DNA from 2 places in the Drancourtella sp. An57 genome. Region 2 is predicted to be linked to the other one. Evidence: riboswitches for the same ligand, from Rfam matches in the RefSeq annotation. Region 2 holds a riboswitch; the other holds the start of a gene.
The links. Region 2 has a riboswitch for cobalamin ahead of B5G11_RS12780 (ABC transporter substrate-binding protein). Riboswitches for the same ligand answer to the same signal wherever they lie in the genome.

Region 1 (7,916 bases), on a different contig from region 2:
TCTCCCGGCCCTGTTCCTGTTCCATATAAGATTCCACTCATTCTTTTTGTCCTTTCCGTTCCTCTTTGATCTGTTCGAGAAGCTCCATGGCGCCTTCCGTCTTTCCAAGGATCCCCCATTCTTTGGAGAAAGTCAGAAGTTCCACCTGGACTTCTCCTCTCGTCCTCTGATTGAGATACCAGGAGATACGCTCCATGATCCGGGACATCACGGCTTCCCGGATTCCGGCCCTCGTCAGAACGGCAAGCATCTCATCTGTCGTGACGCTCTCCTCAATCTCAGGCACCAGCCCGATCAGCTTTTCCATGCGCCCCGGATCTTCCTTTAAAGCCCCGGCCGCAAGATGGGAAAGCGCCGCAAGAAACACCTCCGCACGCGCGTCCGCTATCCTCGAGTGGGTATTCATGACACCTGCCGCAAGCTTGGCAAACTTTCCGATGTGCCCCACAAGAAGAACTCTCGGAAATCCAAGCACCACTGCCATATCCAGCGCCTCGCCCACATAGTTGCTGCATTTGACCGCCCGGTCCGGGGAAAAGGAAAGCTCATCTTTCAGAAAATCACTTCCGTAATTTCCCGGCACCAGACAGAGCGTCTGAATTCCTTCCTGTTTTTGTACTTTCATTTCCAGAAGGATGGTCTCCGTCAGAGCCTGCTCACTCATGGGTTCTACAATCCCCGTTGTTCCAAGGATGGAAAGACCTCCCACAATCCCAAGTCTCGGATTGAATGTCTTTTGGGCAAGTGCTTCCCCCTCCGGCGCAGAAATGGTCACCTTCAGCGTCCCGCAAAATCCGGCTTCCCCGGCTGCCTGCCGGAGAGCTTCCGTAATCATCTTCCTTGGCACCTTGTTGATGGCAGGCGCTCCTACCGGCTGCTCCAGCCCCGGCTTTGTCACCCGACCGATACCCTCCCCGCCTTCCAGCACAATCTGTACCGGATTCGCTTCCGGCTCCGAATCTGTTTTCTGCCGTTTATCGGACTCTTTCTTTACTTCGGCAAAGACGAGCATTCCGTGGGTAATATCCGGATCATCTCCTGCATCTTTCCGGACCGCGCATGACACTGCATCGGAATGTCGCACGATCTCCTCCACTTCCAGAAGCAAGGTCTCTCCTGCCGGGACAGTAATGCGGACTTCCCGGATTTCCTCTCCGGAAAACAGCATGATTGCCGCCGCCCTGGCCGCTGCCGCCGCGCAGGTTCCCGTCGTATATCCTCTTTTCAGTTCTTTTTGTCCCTTGATGACTGTCTGCTTTTCCATCCTTATCCTTTCGGACACTCCTTTGCCTCCCCGGCGTGACGCACAAACATCTGCCGGATGCCCGGAATCTCTCCGAGACCTTTTAAGACGGTACGCACTTCATATCCTTCTCTTGTCAGAATCGATTTCCAGGAATCCGCATCCTCTCCTGCCATATCGTTTTTGGCATGGTCGCCCGCCACAATCATGAACGGCATCAGAAGAATCTTTCCGGCCTGCTGCTCTTTCAGCTTTTTCAGCACTTCCTCCATCTCCGGGAAGCCTTCTACCGTGCCGACTACCACGTTTCGGTATCCTTTTGCCCAGAAGGTATAATCGAGGGCCGGATAGGCCGCATTGGTATGGTGCTCTGTCCCGTGGCCCATGAGCACTAATGTTTCTTCCTCTTTGAGTCCGGCATCCTCCATAATCAGGTGTACCGCCTCCTCATAATCTTCCATCGTGGCAAGAAGCGGTGCTCCGATGCGGATCGTTTCAAACCGTTCCCGGTACGGCTCGATCTGCTCTGTCATCTTTTCGTATTCAAATCCGTGGATGATATGGGTCGGCTGGATGAGAAGATCCTCAATGCCGTCCCGTATCATCTGTTCCATGGCTTCCTCCACGTCGCAGATTTCCATCTGAAACTCCGATTTCAGTTTCTTCAAGATCATTCCGCTTGTAAACGCCCGGTACAGCGTCCGGTCCGGGAATGCCTCCGCAAGCGCCTTCTCTACTGCTACGATCGTCTTCTCCATTGTATCCAGGTGGCTCGTCCCAAAGCTCACCACCAAAACTGCTTTTCTCATAATTGTCCTCCCATATGGGTCTGACATCGACGACTGACACCAAAAAAAGGATATGGAAAAACAGACAGTTCTCTCCTCTGCCTCTTTTCCCATATCCGTTTCTATTTCCCTTTGACGTCCTCTTTGATTCTCGTACTTGTCATAATCCCGTAACCTTTCCGAAGCATCTAAAAGCAGGTATTCTGACTTAAGGATCCGCGCTTTTCTCTCCCTTCCCATGCATCCGCACAGTGGCCTTTTCTTAAGAAAGCTCCCCTCATACAGCAACGGGTATTGTTCCGGATTCTCACCGGATTCCCTTTTACTCCTTCTGAAACTAAGGTACTTTTAAATGATTTCTCTGTTTGATTCCTGTTTATGATACCATTGGCAAAGACGGCTGTCAACCGATGCGGTTTTTCTGGATTAGCCAAAATGCATTTCTATTGCACGAACATTTGTGTATAATACAGAAAAAAATAGTTACGAATTCTTTTTCTTTCTTTTTCCAAGGATGAACCTGCGGATTCCCAGCATACAGCCTCCTCCCAGTACGGTAAGTCCCGCAAAATTCCACTTTTGCTCCCTCTCAATCTCTTTTTGAGACGAAACATAGGTTACCCCCTCACGGGGGAGTTCCTCCGCAGAGATTTGACCGTTACGGCTACAGTAAACTACATATCTTTGAAAATTGTATGTGTACGGATGACAGGTAATCAGAGTCAGCATGTCCTCACCTTCCATGATTTTCACTGCGTCAATGTCATCCGGAGTAATGACAATACACTTCACCACCTGATATTCCAGTGTTTCCCACAAATTAGTCAGTATCACTTTGTCTCCGGGCTGCAACAATTCGATATCCCGAAACATCGGAATGCCTTTCCATCCCCGGTGGGCAGCTATTACACAGTTGCTGTTTGTTCCTCCTATAGGCATACTGGTCTGTCCCAAAACTGCAGCTCCCTTGTCAAGATTCTCATCTGACGCTCCCAGATACAGCGGCAGTTCCAGATCCATGGCTTCAATGGATAAATAGCCGACCGCATCCCCGGACGTATCATAATCCGACAGCCGGAAAACCGGCTGCTGAAAGTTCCATGCATCCGTCAGTCCGCTCTGCCCGTCCCGGAAAATTTTTTCATTGTATGCTTTCATGTCCTCATAAAGCTGAATGTATTCTCTTTCTGTACTTTCTTCCGGTTCCCGGTTGTTTTGTTTCTTACTCTTAATCTCTTCTACTTCTTTCCTGCTGCTAAATTCCGATCGCAGACTCTGGAAATGCGGAGTCAGAAGCAGTGCTGCACCGGAAAAAAATATCACCAGAATCAGCAATCTAAAGCCGGTCTTTCTCACGCTCCCGCCCCCTATCTTTTCCTTCTCCTTCGTCCGGGCTTCTTCGCCCCTGTCCTCCTGCGCAAAATGGATCCCGCTGCCACAACAGCCACCAGTATCATCCCCGCGGCAGCCGCTTTCAGGTATTGTTCCATCCAGCTTCCCTGTCTTACCGGCACCGTTCCCGTCTGTTCCGTTTCTTCCACATAAGGGATACGGGTTCCCCGTACCAGCAGGCGGTGTGTATTGATACCGTAAGGGGTACAGGTCACCAGTGTAACATAATCTTCCTGCGCATTAATCTGCAGATCCTCCGTCTCCTCCGGGAGCACTACCCGGATCTGATCCACCTGATAGGCCAGCACTTCCCCCAGTACATGAATATAGAAGACATCGCCATTTTCCAGCTGGTCCAGATCTGTAAACAGCTTCTTATTATTAAGTCCCGTATGCGCGGAAAGAACACAATGCGTTCCTGTTCCTCCCACCGGAAGAGAACTTCCCTGCAGATGTCCCACCCCCTTTTTCAGCACTTCCTCTCCGGTGCCGTGATAAATCATCAACTCCACATCGATAGCCGGAATCCTCAGATAGGCCATTCCTCCTTCGTCATCTATGTTCAGAAGCCCTGCATAGGGCATGGCGGAAGGATCCAGCTGATTCTTGTCAAAAGGATCTGTAAGCAGAACGCCTCCCTGCAAAAGTCCCCGATTGTAATCCTGACACTCCTGCAGTTCTGCAGTCTGGTCATCCGAAGTCATTTCTTCTGAAATAATACTATTATAGTGCTTCATGATTTCTTCCTGTTCCTTTTCATAGAGCAGGTTGCTGACGACAGGGTATGCCAGCAGAGAGAGACCCGCCAGAAAAACCAATACCGTCAAAACAGCCAGTAATTTCTGCTTCACATCCTTTTCCTCCATTTCCCAATTAACATTCAGATGCTTTTCCCCGGACTCCGGTGAAGTATGTGGAAAAACACCAGAACGAAGGATGGGCGGAAATCTCCGCCCAATCCCATACAAATCACTGTGTTCTTTTTTGTTAGCGAGAAGAGTTCTTTCTTCTGGAAGCCACAAGCATTCCTCCTGCCGCCGCAATCAGAAGAATACCGCCCATTGTCAACGCCCACGTACCTGTGCCTCCGGTTTTCGGAAGGGTGAAGCCTTTCTGGTTGTACAGCTCGAAAGCAACGCTTGCTATTGCCATATCTTTGGAACTCTCGTTGTGTACAAAGTCCACATTAAGAGGTGTATTTCCCAGTTTGACACTTGTCTTATCCTCGTCGAGCAGCATTGCGTTCGGGTCAAGCTGTGCTTCAAGATCGATGGTGACGTCCTTGTCAATCAGGTTATAGCCATCGGCAGTATTGGTCTCCGTCAGGATGTAGATCTCATCGTCATCCAGACCCACAACCGTCAGTTTCCTGCTGGTCGTATCAAGCTTGAGGTCTGTCACATTGCCAGTTCCAGCGGAATCGGACACAAGGATGTAATTTCCGGCAGAGCCGGTAAAATGTAGGAGCTCCTCATCCTGCCCATTTACCCTGTACAGCCGGAATGTCACCTTACCAATCTCATCAGCTAAAACAGTAGCGTCACTGAAGGTCTTTGTCAGCTCGATGCCGTAGGTATACACCTCGGTGGAATCGGTCAGAACACTCTCCGAGCCATTGTTATTCCATTCCAGTTTAGCGTCATTGACGTTGATCTTTACTGCATCAGTGGTAAGCTCCGCACTGTATGTAACAGTAACAGTCGCACCCTCATATGCCTCGAGAGTAGATGGTTCAAAAGTGAGGGTGAAGGAACTCTTTTCATCGGCATAGCCGACCGGAGTCAGTGTCGCAAGGGGAGTCTGTCCAATATAAAACTTATCACTGTCAGGGTCTGTTCCCCGTGTAATAGTGGCATTACCAATAGCAATTTTAACGCTGGCAGGATCAAACTCCTGCTTTTCCAGCGTATCACTCATAGTAAACTCGGTGAGATTGTCGTAGTCGGTCAGCGTAGGAACCTGCGCTGTCAGCTTATAATCAAGCACATCCCCTGTCTCGGCAGTAAGCTCATCAAACCACTCGTTTGCGTTCTTCTCGCTTATTTCCTTTTCAAAAGGCAGATCCTCAGCCTTAAGGTTCATCACGGCCGGTGCATTACCTGTCGTGGCGATCATCACACCCTGCTTGAGACTCAATCCATCGGGAACGTTCTTGAAGTCGACGGCGTAGTAGCCCTCTTTAAGGCTGTTGATAGTCATAGTTCCCCGTATTCCAACGCTTGCGCCAGCTGTGGCTGTATGAGGTGTAGTTATGTTATTCGTCTCAATATACTTCTCAATCCAGGAATAGAACACACCTGCGTCGCTTCCGCCTGCACCTTCTTGTATATCTCCAGCGATACGGCTCACCAGGTCAGCCTCGCCGTATGTCTTATCAAGCGCCTTGGCGTCATCACCGGAGAAGGTGATATACTCACCGGAAGTAGGCTGGGCCGTACCGGCAGAAAGATCAGTGCCGTCAAACTGCAGATACACAGTTCCGGCAGTTCCAAATACTTCATCGATTGAATTGTTGTTGGCCTCCGTATCGATGTTGAAAAATGTATCGAAGCCAGTAGTTACGGAATAAAGTTTCTTAGCAGGAACTGCCTCTGCATCATTTACCTGATCCAGCACCAGATACGCATTTGCCTGTGTACCCTCCCAGTCTTTAGACCAGGCAGGCTCTGTGATTGTGATACTCGCTTGTCCATCCGCAGCAAACGCTGTTGCAGGCACCAGTCCGACCACAAGCGTCAGTGCAGCCAACGTTCCTGTGAGCCGAGATAAGAATCTGTTACTTTTTCTCATAAGGTTTTCTCCTTCCTTTTCTTGTCTTTCATAAGAACTGATTTATATAAAAGCATAGATACGCTTTTATATCATTGATTTACCGCCTTCTGCGTCTGCGGTGCCGGGCGCCTGCAGCTACAGTCATGCTCTTTGCCTTTTTTACCTTCCACAGGATGGCTGCGGCTGTCAGAAGCACTACCCCTGCTACCAGAAACCGCCCGATGCCGGAAAGACCGGTAGTCGGCAGGATCATATTCTTGTGGTTCGTCACCGTAAACAACAAATGATATACTGAATTTCCGCCATTTTTGGTCGGTACTGTAATTTTCGTCTGCTCATTCTCTCCCACGATCAGATATCCGTCCTCATCGGTTTGAGGTGCGCTATATCCGCCTGGAACTGTAGCTTCCACCAAGTAGTACGTTCCATTGACAAGAAGATTTGTGAACTCGGCAACTTCCTCGTAACCCGTAAGGGTACCCTCTTCGTATTTATTTTGTTCGTCGCCAGTCAGGCTACGGTAATAGAAGTAGCTCTGCGTGCCGGATCCGTCAGTATGAACCGGATAGCTCTTACCAGCCGTATCCGTAAAAATCATATGCTCAAGGTCAAATCCAGAAGCTCCTTCCGCTATCGCCTGCCGTATTCTCGGCACTGTGGGAACCGGACTTCCGACTGCCTGTTTGCCGCCTGTTCCATCATTCTTATAGAGCTGGAACTCTGCACCTTTCAGTGGATCTCCCGCGCCGTCCCGCTTGGTTACGGCAATAGAACCGGGATAATATGTATTGACAAACGAAGCTGTTGTCGTTGCATCTCCGAGTTCACCTGAGGCATTTCCGTCTTCCGGCGTGGTCTGATCAAAGCCGTCATCCGGATCATCTGTCTCGCTTACTGTATAGCTCCATCCATTGACAAGACCGTCGATATAAAGTTTCTCACCGGGCTTGAGGTCAAAAGTGGCAGTGCCGTCAGTGAAATTCAATGAAGTTCTTCCGTTTTCTACAGATGCTTCAGATCCGTTTCCATCATCAACTACATGCCTTGTGGTAAACGTCCCCGAAACCGGGGTACTATTACTATCACTATACGTCAGCGTCACTGTAAAAGAGAATTTCTGATCTGCAAATTGTCCAGCGTCAATTCCGTTTGGAACTTCAATGTCCTTTTCTACGGCAAGTGAAGCCGTTTTTACCGCAAGACGTCCGTTATTACCCAGATGTATTTGTGCGTTTTCACTGTTCATGTGCGCGTAATAGTAAAGCTGCGCAGTAGAAGTATTATTGGTTGTCTTTTCTGCATGTTTGGTATCAACATGAGGCGCGTTCATTTCGCCTGCTTTCACGCAATACTGACCATTTATTTGTTCGGTCGCCCCCTTGATTCCGGTAACCGAGCGGGTTTCGGTTACGCTTTTCATACCACTGTAATACTGTACCTGATAATAGTAAGTATTGCCGTCATCAGAAGTCGGTTGTTGCGTTACCGGAGTATTACATGTTTCGTCCGTATACAGAGGAATGCTTTCCTGAACGTAGAAATAAGGGTTGTTTTTCGCAGGTGTAAACTCAACGTATGCGTTGCCCGCTGTCTCCTGATCCTCCCACTTTATATCACCAGTATATTTGTTGCTGTAAAAATACAGACCGTCCGTTCCGGTATTTGCCTTCTTGTACGCATCGTCAATCTTTGAAAGATCCACAGTTCCGTCAACATTCTTT
Region 2 (7,916 bases):
GCGCTTTCGACTGCCTTTGGCAGATAATACCGGTATGCGTCAACGGACTGGCTTCCGATCAGCGCAGCAAGGACTGCAAGATATCTGGTGGTCTCATCCAGTGTCTGTCCCGGTTCGTTTACAACCTCGTTATATGCAAATGCTTCCCACCGTTCCATAAATTCTGAATCTGTCTTGTGAAAATTCATTGTTTCTGTCATCGTTTCTGCCTCCTGTTTCTATGTGAATTTCAGGCTCTCCACCTCTTCTTACAGTATAAAACTCCGGTTTTGCAAGATCAAATACTTAATCTGAATAGGTATATATAACCAGAAACTTTGCTTCCGGCTTCAGCGGCCCGTAAAAATACGATGCGGTCGCGCCTCCGTCAATGAGTATATCCGCTCCAGTGATGAAGGTCCCCTTTTCACTCATCAGCAGTTCCGCCACATTGGCCACCTCATCGGCAGTTCCCGGGCGGCCTGCCGGGCATTTAGCGAACATATTTTTATAGAAATCTCCACGTGGACCGTTAAACTCATCTATTGCCAACGCGTCACGATAATGCCGGGAGAAATGGAATTGATACGTGTCTTTGATCTTTTCCGGCTGAAGGATATCCAGCTTCAAAAGTTCCTCTGTCGGTATACAGGCAAGCATTTTACTTCTAATGTCTGTTTTCTTACATATGACCAGATTATGATTGTTTCAAAAGTGCCCGGTTCATATTGAACCGGGCGTGGTATCTAAATATATCATATCTTTACATATCTTTGGTTCCTGCTGTTAGGTTTATCTGGAATTGTCATACGGATAAGATTCATGTCTACTGCCGGCCGTAAATAATTTCTTCGAAAACCTTCCTTAGATTTCAACCCCAGTTTTTCCATAAGTGAATTGCTTGTATAAGGAATATCATATTCCATAACATCAAGCAGTTTCTTAATGTATTCCGAAAGCTGCCCATTATCTTCACTGATCTGAATGGAAATGTCATCCAGAATTTTATCAATTTGTGACAACATAAATTCAATGAAAATTGTTGATGCACCATCCAGATGGCATTTAGCAATCGCGTCATAGTATTCTTCTTGAAATTTTTCGATCTGACTCTCAATTGGAATAAATTCAAATATCGGCTTCCACTTGGAAAGGATCGCAGTATGCCATAATCTTGCCATTCTACCATTGCCATCAGAGAACGGATGGATAAAGACAAATTCATAATGAAATACGCTGCTTAAAATAAGAGGATGAACACTATTTTGTGCTTCTTTCATCCAATCAAAAAGTTCATCCATTAACTGGGGAACAAATCGTGAAGGTGGTGCCATAAAAATGCACTGATCGCCATTAAAAACACCTTCTTCACCTCGACGGAAGTCACCGGATTCTTCTACAACATATTTGGTCATTATGCCATGAAATTTTTTCAAATCTCTTATGTTGTATGGATTGATCTCGGAAATTTTTTCATATGCGGCATAGGCATTTTTTACTTCCTGAATTTCCTTTTGTTCACCAAGCACTGTCTTTCCGTTGATTACATCTCTAACCTGCCCCAAAGAAAGAGAATTCGCTTCAATCTTCAATGAAGAATGAATGGACTTGATACGATTGTTTCTTCTCAAATGTGGTTTGGATTCTAAATTACTGGTTGCCGAAATTCGTCCAATCTTTTCTGAAATCGAAGATACATATGATAATATTTCATTTGTTATTGTAAAAGGCGGTTTATACACTCCCATGACAGTACCTCCATGTACTTGCGTATTATCTTGCGTACTTTCTTCCTCTATTATACAGCAAGTCAAAAATTTTTCAACACCCATATGAGTTCATCCACTGAAAAAGGGATCGCACACCAGTAAACGGTGTACAATCCCTTTTCTGCTACTCTACAAATAAAATATGGATCTGTCCTTTTTTATCTTTGACGACTTCTGCCTCCACATCGTAAATTTCCCGGATAAACTCCGGTGTCAGCAAACTCTCCGGTGTCCCTTCTCCTGCAATCCGGCCGTCTTTGAGGGCGTAAATCCGGTCGCAGAACATGGCCGCAATATTCAGGTCATGGACGGCCGAGATCACCGTCACATTCCGCTCCTTTACAATCCGCATCAATTGAAGCTGGTGGGTAATGTCCAGATGGTTGGTAGGTTCATCCAGAATCAGGCAGGGCGTCTGCTGGGCCAGGGCTCTTGCAAGAATAACCCGCTGCTGTTCCCCTCCGGAAAGCGTGGAGAAACTTCTATCCGCAAATTCCGACATGCCGACAGCCTGCAATGCTTCTTTTACAATGGTATAGTCTCCGGCATTGTCCCGCTCCAGTGCCTTTTTGTGGGGAGACCGCCCCATCATAACGATTTCCTGTACGGTAAACTCAAAATTATAATGGTTATGCTGAGCTACCACTGCCAGTTTTCTGGCGGAGTCTTTGACGCGGATCGTACTCAGCTCTTTTCCGTCCAGATAGACAGCACCCTGATCCGGTTTCAAAGTCCGGTAAATGCACTTGAGCAGCGTTGATTTTCCACTTCCGTTCGGCCCGATCAGTCCGATAAATTCCTTCTCCTTACTTTGGATGCTGATTCCCTTTAAAATCTCCTGCGCCCCGTAGGAAAGATGGAGATCTTCCGTATTGATTTTCACGCTTCCCCACCTCCAAATCCATAGGATTTCCTTATCATCAGATAAATAAAGCACGGCGCGCCGATCAGAGAGACTAAAATTCCAATCGGCAGTTCCGCATAGTCCAGAATAACCCTGCAGGCCACGTCCGCCCAGATCAGAAAGACCGCTCCGGTCAGTGCGCTGACCGGGACGAGCCTTTTATGATCTGTTCCAAGGCACATCCGCACTGCATGTGGAATAATCAGCCCGACAAATCCGATCATTCCTGCCGCACAGACTGCCGTTCCCACCATCAGGGAGGAAAGAATCAGATACACGATCCGCACCCGGTGGAGGTCGGTCCCAAGTGTCACCGCTGTCTCATCGCCCAGAAGCATCAGATTCAGCTTCCGGGATTGAGTCCAGAAAATCAGTGTTGCGACTATCATGACCGGAAGAACAACCGGCACATTGTCCCAGTCAGCCGTGGCAAGACTTCCCATGCTCCAGTAGGAAATCTGAGTCGTTGCTTCCCGGTTCTGGGAAATATAAATCAGGAAGTTCGCAAACGCGGAACAGACGGTACTGACCGCCATTCCGGCCAGAATCAGTTTCCCCGCGCTTGTGCGTCCGCCGATGCCGGAAATAAAAAGCACACCAAAGGATGCTGCCAGAGCCCCGAAAAAGGCCATAATCCCCATACCCTGATCCCCGAATACGGAACCGATCCCAAGTAGAATGGATGCCGCAGCCCCAAGGTATGCCCCGGAGGAGACGCCAAGGACATACGGGTCCGCCAGAGGATTTTTGACAACTGCCTGCATGACAACGCCGCACACGGAAAGCCCCGTCCCCACTGCTGCCGCCATCAGCACTCTCGGCAGGCGGATCTGCCAGACTACATCGTGGACAGCTCCCTGGCCGTAGGCGGACAGGCTCTCTGTATGAAAGACCTCATATCCGATCACACGGTACACATCCTGAAAGGACAAATCCGCATTTCCAAACAGTACCGCCGTAAAAAGTGACAGTATAAGAGCCGCAGACAGCCCAAGAATCAGAATTCCATATGTCTTTGTTTTCATCGCTCCTCTTTTCATCATGCTCCCTCTATTCGTTCAGATCCAGATCCGGATACAGGCCTCTGGCGATAGTCTCAATCCCGTCCTGCGTCCTTGTCGCACTTGCGTACATCTCACTTAACATAATCGGAACAACCCGGTCATTTTTCACGGCGCTCAGGCTCTGAAATGCTTCATCTTCCAGAATCTTATCCAGATTTTCCTGCTTCACCGTTTCCGGATCATCCCCGGTATATGGCATGTAGACGACAAAAATCACATCTGGATCTGCCGCTAAAATGTCTTCCTTTCCAACCGTAGATGCGTCCGGATTTGCAAGGCTGGCACCAAGCTGGGTCACCATGTCCCCCGCAATGCTTGCCGCGCCATAATTGGTAAAGGTATCATTCATGCTCTCCACCACCATGACAGACGGCTTTTCTTCCTGTTCTTCGGCCAGCGTTTTTACGTGTTCTACGGTCTCTTTCATTTGATTTACGATCTCTTCTGCACGGTCCTGCACATCAAAAATCTTTCCAATGTTCAGGATATCGTTATATTCATTTTCCAGAGAATCTTCTTTCACCGCGGTATTCGTATTGATATAGACATTTGTTCCTTTTTGAATCCATTCATCCGGGCTTCCAAGGTTATCCTCATCAAACAGGGATACCCAGGAAAAAATCATATCCGGTTCCAGCATCGTCATTGTCTCTTTGGACGGTGTAAACTCGTCCAGATAGTCTGTTTTGGAAAATGCGGCTTTCTGAACATCCGGCACCTCATTATCAAGCCCTGCCGTCGCTACAATCCGGTCCTCCAGTCCAAGAGCAAGCAGCGTCTCCACCGATCCCTGGTAAACCGCTGCCACCTTTTCCGGCGCCTTTTCATAAGTCATCGTGTACTCGGCGCCATCCCGGCCATAAGTCGTGATCGTCAGCGGATATTCGGTTTTTTTCGTACTCTCTGTGGTGTCCTTGCTGTCAGACGAGCCGTCATCTGCAGCCTGATTGTCCTCTTTCACCTGATCAGAGCTGATTCTGCCCGCATCCCCGCTGTTGTTTCCGTCACTGCCTCCACAGGCGGAAAGTCCCACCGTCATTGTGGCTGTCAGAAGACACGCCAGTACCTTTTTCACCATGTTCTGTTTCATGTTCTCTCCTTCTTTCTTTCGGTATATTTTCCTTTCCTGTTACAGGATCTTTGGCTTACCCGTCAGATCCATATTCCTACTTACCGGAAGATTCGTTTTGCAGAACAAAAAAACCTGCTTTTTTATAAGCAGGCATGACAAAAACATATGGACAGGCAAAGATTGCCGCCCATATTTTCAGATGTCTGCTTTACACGGAAGCTTCATCTTCTCTATCAAGCAGGTTTCCTGGCTTGCCTCTCCTCACCTGTCCCGGCCTTCTCACGGCATTGCCGCAATGACATAAATTGGGACAGACTCCTTGCTTACAGTGACCGGATCGCCGGAGATTTCCACTCCGTTCCCTTTTAAAATTCATCCTCTTTGACAAAGGAATTCTTCACTTGATAAAGTTATTCAATTCTAACAGGAAATATTACAGTTTCCAATTTAGCACATTTTGGCATCAATTGCAACCTCAGTTCCCACCGGACATTCTCTCTATGCTTTTTCTAAAAGCCGGTGCAGAATTTCAGCAAACTCTTCCATGTAATAGTTGCTCCGGTTTTTCTTCCAGAACATGCAATAATTACGCAGAAACGGCTTCCCATCCTTATAAATCGGAATCCGGAGAAAGACGCGTCTTTTCCGCTCCCTCCTCTATCTTCTGATAATATGTTTCTCCATATTGCTGAAGCTGTCAGTCAAGGTAAAATTGTTCTCAATGCCTTCTGTCAGATAGATTTCTCCATCTTCTGTCATCAGAATCATGTCAAATCCCTTATGAGATTTCCAGTATTCCTGCGCACCTTCCAGTCCTTTTACGAACATGGAGGTGGAAAGGGCATCTCCCGTCTTTCCTTCCTCGGTCACAATCGTCACAGAAGCCAGTCCGTTATCCACCGGATATCCGGTCTTCGGATCAATGATATGTCCGTATCGTTTTCCGTCCTCTCCGGTAAAATACCTCTCATAATTTCCGGAGGTCACCACGGCACAGTCTGACACTTCCAGTACACCGACTTCTCCGTCCCCGTAAGGACTCCGTATAGCAAGCCGCCAGTCATTTCCATCCGGTCTGGATCCCACGGTCTGAACATTGCCGCCGATATTTAGAAGGGCAGACGTTACCCCGCTTTCTTTTACAATCTCTGCTGTCAGATCACCGGCATAGCCTTTTCCTACCGCTCCCAAATCCAGTTCCATACCTTCCGGCAGGTGTATTTTCTGCCCGTTCAGCTCCACTTTTTCGTAGCCGACCCGGCTAAGAAGCGACTGAATCTCCTCATTTCCCGGAATCCGGTTTTCGTCAGTTGTAAACCCCCATGCAGTCAGCACCGGATAAATCGTAGGTTCCAGCGCCCCATCGGTCTCTTTGGCCATTTCCAGGGCAAAGCTGACAACACCTGCTGTATCCTCACTGAGCGTCACCACATTTCCATTACTGTGATTGACCGCGTAAATTTCGCTGTTTTCATCCGTGACGGACCACTCGGACTCCAGTGTATGAATCTCTTTCTCCGCCTTTTCCAGCGCTTCGCCGGCATTGTCCCCGTAAGCGGTAAAGGTCATATAGGTATCCATGGCGAAAAACTCTTTTCTGGATTCCTCCTGACTATTGCCGCCTGTATTCTGTGCTCCCTGACATGCCGTCAAAGCAAGACTGCACAGAAGCACAAACGCTGCTGTCCCTGTACGGTAGTTATTTTCTGTCTTATATCTTCTCATGTCTGAACCGCCTTTTACATTGCTTTTAATGAGATTTTATATATTATTATTCGGTACGAAGTGCTGTCACCGGATCGCTCTTTGCCGCCTTTCGTGAAGGGATCAGTCCGCCAAGCAGCGTAAGCACGACACTTAACGCGATCAGAATCAGTGCCGGCACTACAGGGAGCACGGCGCTTACCTCATTCGTATCTGCAAGATGATGGATCAATGCATTTCCCGGTATGAGAAGCAGAAGGGTAAGCCCGATTCCAATGAGCCCGGCGCAAAGCCCGATGATAAAGGTCTCTGCATTGAACACCTGGGAAATATTCCCCTTTGAGGCACCAATGGCCCTGAGAATTCCGATTTCCTTTTTCCTCTCCAGCACGCTGATGTAGGTAATGACACCGATCATGATGGAAGAAACCACCAGAGAAATGGCCACAAAGGCGATCAGTACATAGCTGATAATATCGATAATATCCGTAACCGAAGACATAAGAGTACCAACCATATCTGTGTAGGTGATCACCTGCTCGTCTTTTCCCTGTGCCTCCATCTGACTATTATAGCCGTCCAGAATCTTTACGACTTCTTCTTTGCTCTCAAAATCCTTTGGATAAATGGCAATACCTGTCGGGACATCAAAATCCACGTATCCCAGATTTCTTAAATTACTGTCATAGGAAGTCTCTCCCGTAGACTGCATGGACATCATCAGCTCGGAGAGCTCCTCCTCACTCATGTTCATTTCAAACGCATTGGCAAAGGCGTCTGCATCGATGGTCATGGCATCTCCCATGGCCTCCTGAAGGCTCGTTCCCACCCGGCTCATCGCTCTTTGCATCACCGTCTCCATTCCGCTGCTCATCTGGCTTACCACCTGGCTCATGGCAGAGCTGATCTGAGTTTCCAGTGCGTTGGAAATTGCGCCTGTATACGCGCCCATCACTTCTTTCATATAAGTTTCAAGGGACGTACCAACCTGTGACTGCAGGCTCTCCATATCAACTATCTCCGAAATTCCGGAGGAAAGCGCTTCTTTCCCCGCATCTGTATTCAGGTAGCTGACAAAATAGTCATCCATCTTTGTCAGATCCGGCAGCTGATTCTTTTCTGCGTAATCCAGATATCCGGCTGCCATCTCCCGGGCAATCTTCTGAAGCTGCTCTGTGGTGATGGAAATATCCTGTACAGAATCAAAGATTCTGCTGCCCCAACTGTTGATGATCTCTGCCGCAGCCGGTGTCTGAAGGTACTCCAGAAGATATTCATCAAACCTCTCCGAATCCGTATATCCGTGCTCCGACGCATACTCCATAAAACCGCTTAAAACTTCACGGAAGAGGTTCTGAATCTGTTCAACCGATGCGGTGATGCCGCCGTTTGATTCAATGATCTCCAGAATATTTTCTTTGAGA

Region 1: another riboswitch for cobalamin. It lies ahead of B5G11_RS06930 (sirohydrochlorin cobaltochelatase); the one in region 2 lies ahead of B5G11_RS12780 (ABC transporter substrate-binding protein).

What each region holds. Positions count from the first base shown of each region.
Region 1 covers NZ_NFHY01000007.1:3,746-11,661, reverse strand. Annotated here, with positions in the region: gene cobI (precorrin-2 C(20)-methyltransferase) at 1-41, opposite strand, end outside; gene cbiD (cobalt-precorrin-5B (C(1))-methyltransferase CbiD) at 38-1,282, opposite strand; gene B5G11_RS06930 (sirohydrochlorin cobaltochelatase) at 1,267-2,052, opposite strand; cobalamin riboswitch at 2,207-2,396, opposite strand; gene B5G11_RS06925 (class C sortase) at 2,515-3,387, opposite strand; gene B5G11_RS06920 (class C sortase) at 3,399-4,274, opposite strand; gene B5G11_RS06915 (isopeptide-forming domain-containing fimbrial protein) at 4,411-6,213, opposite strand; gene B5G11_RS06910 (SpaA isopeptide-forming pilin-related protein) at 6,293-7,916, opposite strand, start outside.
Region 2 covers NZ_NFHY01000016.1:37,291-45,206, reverse strand. Annotated here, with positions in the region: gene B5G11_RS12805 (carboxymuconolactone decarboxylase family protein) at 1-200, opposite strand, end outside; partial or broken gene B5G11_RS12800 (SDR family oxidoreductase) at 286-642, opposite strand; gene B5G11_RS12795 (Fic family protein) at 735-1,811, opposite strand; gene B5G11_RS12790 (ABC transporter ATP-binding protein) at 1,873-2,631, opposite strand; gene B5G11_RS12785 (iron ABC transporter permease) at 2,628-3,695, opposite strand; gene B5G11_RS12780 (ABC transporter substrate-binding protein) at 3,703-4,806, opposite strand; cobalamin riboswitch at 5,007-5,208, opposite strand; gene B5G11_RS12775 (FAD:protein FMN transferase) at 5,446-6,513, opposite strand; gene B5G11_RS12770 (ABC transporter ATP-binding protein/permease) at 6,560-7,916, opposite strand, start outside.